One region of the Sphingomonas sp. LR60 genome, then DNA from elsewhere that is predicted to be linked to it. Evidence: riboswitches for the same ligand, from Rfam matches in the RefSeq annotation. Region 1 holds a riboswitch; the other holds the start of a gene.
What was found. Region 1 has a riboswitch for glycine ahead of QP166_RS02665 (L-serine ammonia-lyase). Riboswitches for the same ligand answer to the same signal wherever they lie in the genome.

Region 1 (3,399 bases):
CGCTTCAGCTCCTCGGTGGGTATCGTGTAGCCATAGTGCCAGCCGAGCACCGCGATGCGGCGCAGTGCCTCGAGCCGTTCGTCGGCGAGCATCCGGTTGTGCGGCGGCTTGAAGAGCACCGCCAGCGCGGTTGCGATGCGGCCGGGCCGGTCGAGCGACGACACGCGATCCTTGCGCGCCAGTGCGACGATCGACCATTCGAGGGCGCTGAGCCGCGCCGGCTCGTCGGTGGGCAGCGGATCGGCGCAGGGCGTGACGATCGTGGCGGGCAGCGGGGCGGTGGTGACAACCGAGCGATCGTCGTCGAGCATCAGATAGGCCATGGGCGAACTCCTTGGAAACGGACGGGCGCAGCCGTTCCCGACGTCGCAGACGACGGGTGGAAGCGCTGGCAGGTGGCAGTGAAAGAGCAAGCGGGTCGCGCCCGTCAGGACGCGCCGGTACGTACGAAATGACGAGAAACCATGTGGCGGCTCCTGCGGTGGGGAGGAACCTGCCGGCTCCTCATTCCATACCGTGTGGTATATAAACCGTCCGAACGCCCGTCAACGGCTTTGTGTACCGATCGGTAATTTATTTTTTCTCAGGAAGTCGGCCACATCGACAGCGCAATCGTCACCACGCCGTCGAGGTCGTCGCGCGTCGCGCCGGAGGTGGCGAGCACCGCCATCCCCTGCAGGATCGCGTAGAGGTAGAAAGCGAGCCCCTGCGGATCGAGGTCGTGGGGAAGGTCGCCGTCCTGCCGCGCCTGTTCGAAGCGCGCGACCAGCGCGGCGTTCGAGGATTGTCGGCGCTCCATGATGTGCGCCTTGATCGAATCGCCTTCCGCACCGCAGGCGGTGGCGCTGATCACGCCCATGCAGCCCTTGGGATCGCACGTGCTGGTCTGTGCCGCGACCGCGCCGCGCATGAAATGCTCCGCCACCCCGCGGGCGGTCAGCTGCTTCAGCGCTTCGCGGGTATAGGCCAGCTTTTCCGCCTCGTAGCGGTCGAGCGCCTGGTGGAAGAGCTGTTCCTTGTTGCCGAACGCGGCGTAGAGGCTGGGCTTGGTGATGCCCATCGCGGCGGTCAGATCCGCCATCGACGCGCCGTCATAGCCCTTTGCCCAGAACACGCCGAGCGCCGCGGTGAGCGCGGCGTCGGGGCAGAATTCGCGCGGACGCCCACGGGTAGGAGCAGGGGCGTCGGCGGTGATGATCGATTCCATAACGCCCGGTATATAATGATCCCGACCCGCGGCGTCGAGGGGCGCTTGACCGGCCCCCGATGCTCCCCGATACCGAGCGTGTCGATTTGGGAGAGACCGGGTGACGCCCGGCGCCGAAGGAGCAACCGCCCCGGAAACTCTCAGGCAGAAGGACCAGATCGACGACGGACATCTGGAGAGAGGCGCGGGACTTTTCCTCGCGTCCGCCGACGGGATAGCGATCTCAGGCGCAACGGACAGATGGGGCATGGCGACGTCGCTGCGGCGACCGGGGAGAGCACATGCACGTCGACACGACCCACCAGCCGCTCGATCGCTGCGCGACGCGCCCGATCAGCGTGGCCGAATTGTTCACGATCGGCATCGGGCCGTCCAGCTCGCATACCGTCGGGCCGATGCGCGCGGCGTTCGACTTCGCGCAGCGCGCGATCGGGCTGGAGCAGGACGTGGTCGGCGTCCGCTGCGACCTGTACGGCTCGCTGGCGCTGACCGGGCGCGGCCATGCAACCGACACGGCGGCGATCCTCGGACTGGCGGGGTGGGAGCCCGAGCGCGTCGATCCCGATGAAGCGCCCGCGGTGCTGGAGACGATCCGCGAGACCTCGCGATTGCGGCTGGCGGGGGAGCGCACGATCCCGTTCGCGGAGGCGGCGGACCTCGTCTTCCACCCGCGCGACTTCCTGCCCGAACATCCCAACGGCATCAGCTTCACCGCGCGGCTGGCGGACGGGACCGGCTATGCCGAGACCTATTTCTCGATCGGCGGCGGCGCGATCCTGCGCAAGGGCGCGCCGGTCGCGGCGGAGAATGTCGCGGTGCGCCACCCGTTCTCGTCGAGCGCCGAGTTGCTGGCGCTAGGCGATGCGACGGGGCTGACGATCGCGCAACTGGTGCGCGCCAACGAGGAAGCGTGGCGCAGCGGCGCGGAGGCGGACGCGTTCCTCGACGCGGTGCACGCGGCGATGAACGCCTGTATCGATCGCGGGATCGCGCAGGACGGGCTGCTGCCGGGCGGGTTGAAGGTGCGACGGCGCGCGCGTGCGCTGGAGCAGGCGCTGACCGGCAACACGCCGGGTCGAAACCCGGCGGAAGTGTTCGAATGGGTCAGCCTGTGGGCGTTGGCGGTCAACGAGGAGAATGCCGCGGGCGGACGCGTCGTTACCGCACCGACCAATGGCGCCGCGGGGGTGCTGCCGGCGGTGCTGCGCTTCTACGAGACGTTGGTCGCGCAGACCAAGCCCGCGCCGGTGCGGCAGCAGGGCGTGCGCTGCTTCCTCTACACCGCGGCGGCGATCGGGATGCTCTACAAGAAGCGTGCGTCGATCTCGGCGGCCGAGATGGGGTGTCAGGGCGAGGTCGGCGTCGCCTGTTCGATGGCCGCCGGTGCACTGGCGGCGGTGCTGGGGGGCAGCAACCGCCAGATCGAGAATGCCGCCGAGATCGGGATGGAGCATAACCTGGGGCTCACCTGCGACCCGATCGGCGGGCTGGTGCAGATCCCGTGTATCGAGCGCAATACGATGGGCGCGGTCAAGGCGATCAACGCCGCCTATCTGGCGCTGCGCGGCGACGGCAGCCATGTCGTCAGCCTCGACGCGGTGATCGAAACGATGCGCCAGACCGGCGAGGACATGCGCACGCAGTATAAGGAAACCAGCCTCGGCGGACTCGCTGTGAACGTCGTCGAATGCTGATCGGTACGGAGTCGCGCGGACGTGGTTAACTGGTCGTTTACGGGTCAGTGAGTTAGGCGAAGACGGTTGTAGTCGGGGCGACTTCATGCCTAATCCGTGTTTAAGGACCCGAATGCGATCACGACCCGTGCGCGGTCCTGTTCGGGTAAGGCCACCGAACCGGACCGGAGCTGCACGTGAATCCCGACCTGCCTGCCGCCTTGCTCGATTATCTGCGCCCGTCGCGGGTCGCGCTTGCGATCGCGTCGGCGGAGGGCGACAATCATCTGCTGGCGGTCAGCGACCGGTTCTTCGCGCTGACCGGCTACGACCCCGATGAATTGATCGGGCGGAATTGCCGCTTGCTCCAGAAAACGGCCGCCAACGAGGAGCCGCGCGCGCGGTTGCGCGAGTTCCTCGGCAATCCGGCGCAGGAGAATGTCCGCACGCTGATCGTCAACTTCCGCAAGGACGGGACGCCGTTCGTCAACCTGCTGTATATGTCGAGGCTGCGCTCGA
Region 2 (3,399 bases), 880 kb from region 1:
CTGGCGGGGACGTGATGGCGATAGGCCCCGGCCCCCAGGAAGAACGGCACTTCGCCGGCGACCGTGTTCTGACGTGCGAGCGCCGACATGTGGCGCTCGACCGACAGCTCGCTGGCGTGCATCGGCAGGTCGTGGATCGGGCCATCGAGCCGCGCCGCTTCGGGAACGTCGGCGAACAGCTCGTCGATCGACGATGCGCCGATCATGGCCAGCATGTCGTGGCGGTCGGTGGGGGTAAGGGGCAGGTAGCGCATGGTCAAAAAACTCCCCCTCCCTGACAGGGAGGGGTCGGGGAGGGTCAGCGTCCGGGGGTACGGGATCGGCGTCGCACGGCACTGGCCGCATATGAGCACACCACCCACCCCCAACCCCCTCCCTTGAAAGGGAGGGGGCTTCTTGTCGTCAGAGCTTCGCGACGAAGGCCGCGTAGGCGGTTTCGTCCATCAGCGCGTCGAGCTCGGAGGCATCCGACAGCGTGATCTTGAAGAACCAGCCCTCGCCTTCGGGATCGCTGTTCACCAGCGCCGGCTCGTCGGTCAGCGCCGGATTGCCTTCCAGCACATTGCCGGAGACGGGCGAATAGACGTCCGACGCGGCCTTCACGCTCTCGACGACCGCGGCCTCGTCTCCCTTGCCGAGCGAACGGCCCGCATCGGGCACCTCGACGAACACGATGTCGCCCAGCTGGCTCTGCGCATAGTCGCTGATGCCGACCGTGCCGATGTCGCCATCGACATCGATCCACTCATGGTCCTCGGTGAAATAACGGCTCATCTTTACTTCACTCCTCGGAAGTAGCGGTGGGGAACGAACGGCATGGCGGTGACGGTGGCGCGATGCGCCTTGCCCCGCTGTGACAAGGTGACGACGGTGCCAGGGACGGCATCGGCGAGCGGGACATAGGCCATCGCGATCGGCGCGCCGACCGTGGGCGCGAAGCCGCCGCTGGTGACGCGGCCGACGACCGCGCTCGAGGCATCGACGACATCGGCGCCCTCGCGGACCGGTTGACGCCCATCGACCAGCAGGCCAACGCGCTTGGTGGCGGGGCCGTTCTCGCGCTCGGCGAGGATGCGCGCGGCACCGGGGAAATCACCGGCCTCGCGGCGGCGCTTGAACAGGGCGAAGCCGAGATCGGCCTGAACCGGCGTGATCGCGGGATCGAGGTCATGGCCGTAGAGCGGCAATCCCGCCTCCAGCCGCAGCGAGTCGCGTGCGCCGAGGCCGATCGGCTTGATCTCCGGCTGGGCGACCAGCGCATCGGCGAAGGCTTCGGCGGCCTCGGCGGGCACCGACATCTCGACGCCGTCCTCGCCGGTATAGCCCGAGCGGCTGACCCAGAGTTCATGGCCGTTCCACTCGAACGCGCCCGCCTGCATGAAGGTCAGCGCCGCGACGCCGGGCACCAGCCGCGCGACCGCCTCGACCGCCTTCGGGCCCTGCACCGCCAGCAGCGCATGATCTTCCATCATGTTGAGCGTCACGTCGTCGGGCAGATGCTCGATCATGTGCGCGACATCGTCATATTTGGTTGCGCCGTTGACGACCATGTAGATGCGATCCGCGGCTTGCGGCGTCAGCATCAGGTCGTCGAGCACCCCGCCCTCGTCATTGAGGAGCAGCGAGTAGCGCGCCTTGTTGAGCGGCGCATCGGTGATCGCTGCGGGCATCAAGGACTCCAGTGCGGTCGCAACGTTGTCGCCGGTGATCGACAGCTGGCCCATGTGGCTGACGTCGAACAGCCCGGCATTCTCGCGCGTCCAGAGGTGCTCGGCCATGATGCCTTCGTACTGGACGGGCATGTGATAGCCGGCGAACTCGACCATCCGGCCGCCCTTCGCACGATGCCAGGCGTCGAGCGGGAGCGTCAGGATTTCGAGCGGCTCGAAACCATCGTCTTCGGATTGAACGGGGGCGTCGCTCATCGTTCTCGGTCTTCCGTCACAAGAGGCCGGTCGCAGACGGAGCCTAAGCCCGCTGGCGATCCGAATGTCCCCCTCTGTCACGGAACCTGAGAGCTTTCCTCGGGCGCGCCGAGTTACCCCTTCGGTGGGCGTGCAGGCAAAAGCCCACATACCGCTTTCCAGAGTGTCGATCGGCCGGCGCGGTCCCTGCTGCCTGAGAGATTCCGGGGTGGTTGCTCCTTCGGCGGCGGCTGGTGACCTGGAAGGCCGGCCGCGCTCTCCCGCGCTGGCCCATGCCCCTTGCGCGGCATCGACTGCATTGCCGTCTACGCCCGCCGGAGCGGGAGTCAATCGCTCAGTGGAGCCGTTACGCGCGGGGCACGTTCATCGTGCAGGAGAAGGAGATCGCCAATGGACACTGCCACCTCCCCGGTCGTGGAGCGGATCGCACGGGTATTGGCCGCGCAGCACCTGAGCGCCAATGGTCACGGTACCGTCGAGTCGCCCAGCGCGCTGGTCGATGCGCAATGGAAGGATCACCGCGACGATGCGATCGCGGTGCTGCACACGATGCGTGCGCCAAGCCTGGCAATGGCGGCGGCGGGCGATGTCGCGGTATGGGAGCGGATGGTGCTGGCGGCGATCGCGGAGGCGAAGCCGGGCATCGTCATGTAGCGACGCGGCGGTCCACGGCCCAGGACACGGCCAGCACCGCCAGCCCGGCCACCGCGAGCGCTGCCCCGACCGGACCCGTCGACGTCCAGCCCCAACCGGCGGCGATCGCCATTCCGCCCAGCCACGGCCCCAGCGCATTGGCGGTGTTGAAGGCCGAATGGTTCAGGGCGGCCGCAAGCGCCTGCGCATCGCCCGCCACGTCCATCAGCCGGGTCTGGAGCACGGTGCCGAGCGATCCGCCGATCCCGATCGCCACCATCGCCACCAGCACGGTCGCGAAATGTTGCGCCGCCAACGGCCAGAGCAGCAGCGCGGCGATGCTCCACAACAGCACGACGGCCGCGGTCGGCAGCAACGCGCGGTCGGCAAATTTCGGAACGATCAGATTTCCAGCGGTCATGCCGACGCCGAAGGCCGCCAGCGCGAACGGCACCATGCGCGGGCCGACGTGCGTCACATCGGCCATCGTGTCCGCCAGATAGGTGTAGACCGCAAACAGCCCCCCGAAGCCGATCGCGCCGATCCCGAGCGTCAGCCACACCTGCGGCCGCTTGAGCGCCCGCAGTTCCGATAGCGGACTTGCCTGCGGATCGCCGCGGTCGCGCGGCGCGAAGAAGGCGACCAGCCCGGCGGTGAGTGCCGCCAGCCCCGCGACGACGATGAAGCACGACCGCCAGCCGAGCAATTGCCCCATGAAATTGGCCAGCGGCACACCGACGATCGTCGCGACCGTCAGCCCCAGCATGACGCGCGCTACCGCCTGCGTCCGCTTGCCCGCATCGACGAGCGACGCCGCGACGAGCATCGCGATGCCGAAATA

Region 2: linked by a shared signal. The riboswitch ahead of gcvT (glycine cleavage system aminomethyltransferase GcvT) and the one ahead of QP166_RS02665 (L-serine ammonia-lyase) in region 1 are both predicted to bind glycine.

The regions. Positions count from the first base shown of each region.
Region 1 is NZ_JASPFK010000001.1:561,053-564,451, forward strand. Features, by position in the region: gene QP166_RS02655 (hypothetical protein) at 1-323, opposite strand, end outside; gene QP166_RS02660 (TetR/AcrR family transcriptional regulator) at 584-1,207, opposite strand; glycine riboswitch at 1,285-1,373, shown strand; gene QP166_RS02665 (L-serine ammonia-lyase) at 1,489-2,901, shown strand; gene QP166_RS02670 (PAS domain-containing protein) at 3,078-3,399, shown strand, end outside.
Region 2 is NZ_JASPFK010000001.1:1,439,405-1,442,803, reverse strand. Features, by position in the region: gene gcvPA (aminomethyl-transferring glycine dehydrogenase subunit GcvPA) at 1-254, opposite strand, end outside; gene gcvH (glycine cleavage system protein GcvH) at 403-774, opposite strand; gene gcvT (glycine cleavage system aminomethyltransferase GcvT) at 777-1,925, opposite strand; glycine riboswitch at 1,990-2,095, opposite strand; glycine riboswitch at 2,096-2,198, opposite strand; gene QP166_RS06575 (hypothetical protein) at 2,316-2,579, shown strand; gene QP166_RS06570 (MFS transporter) at 2,572-3,399, opposite strand, start outside.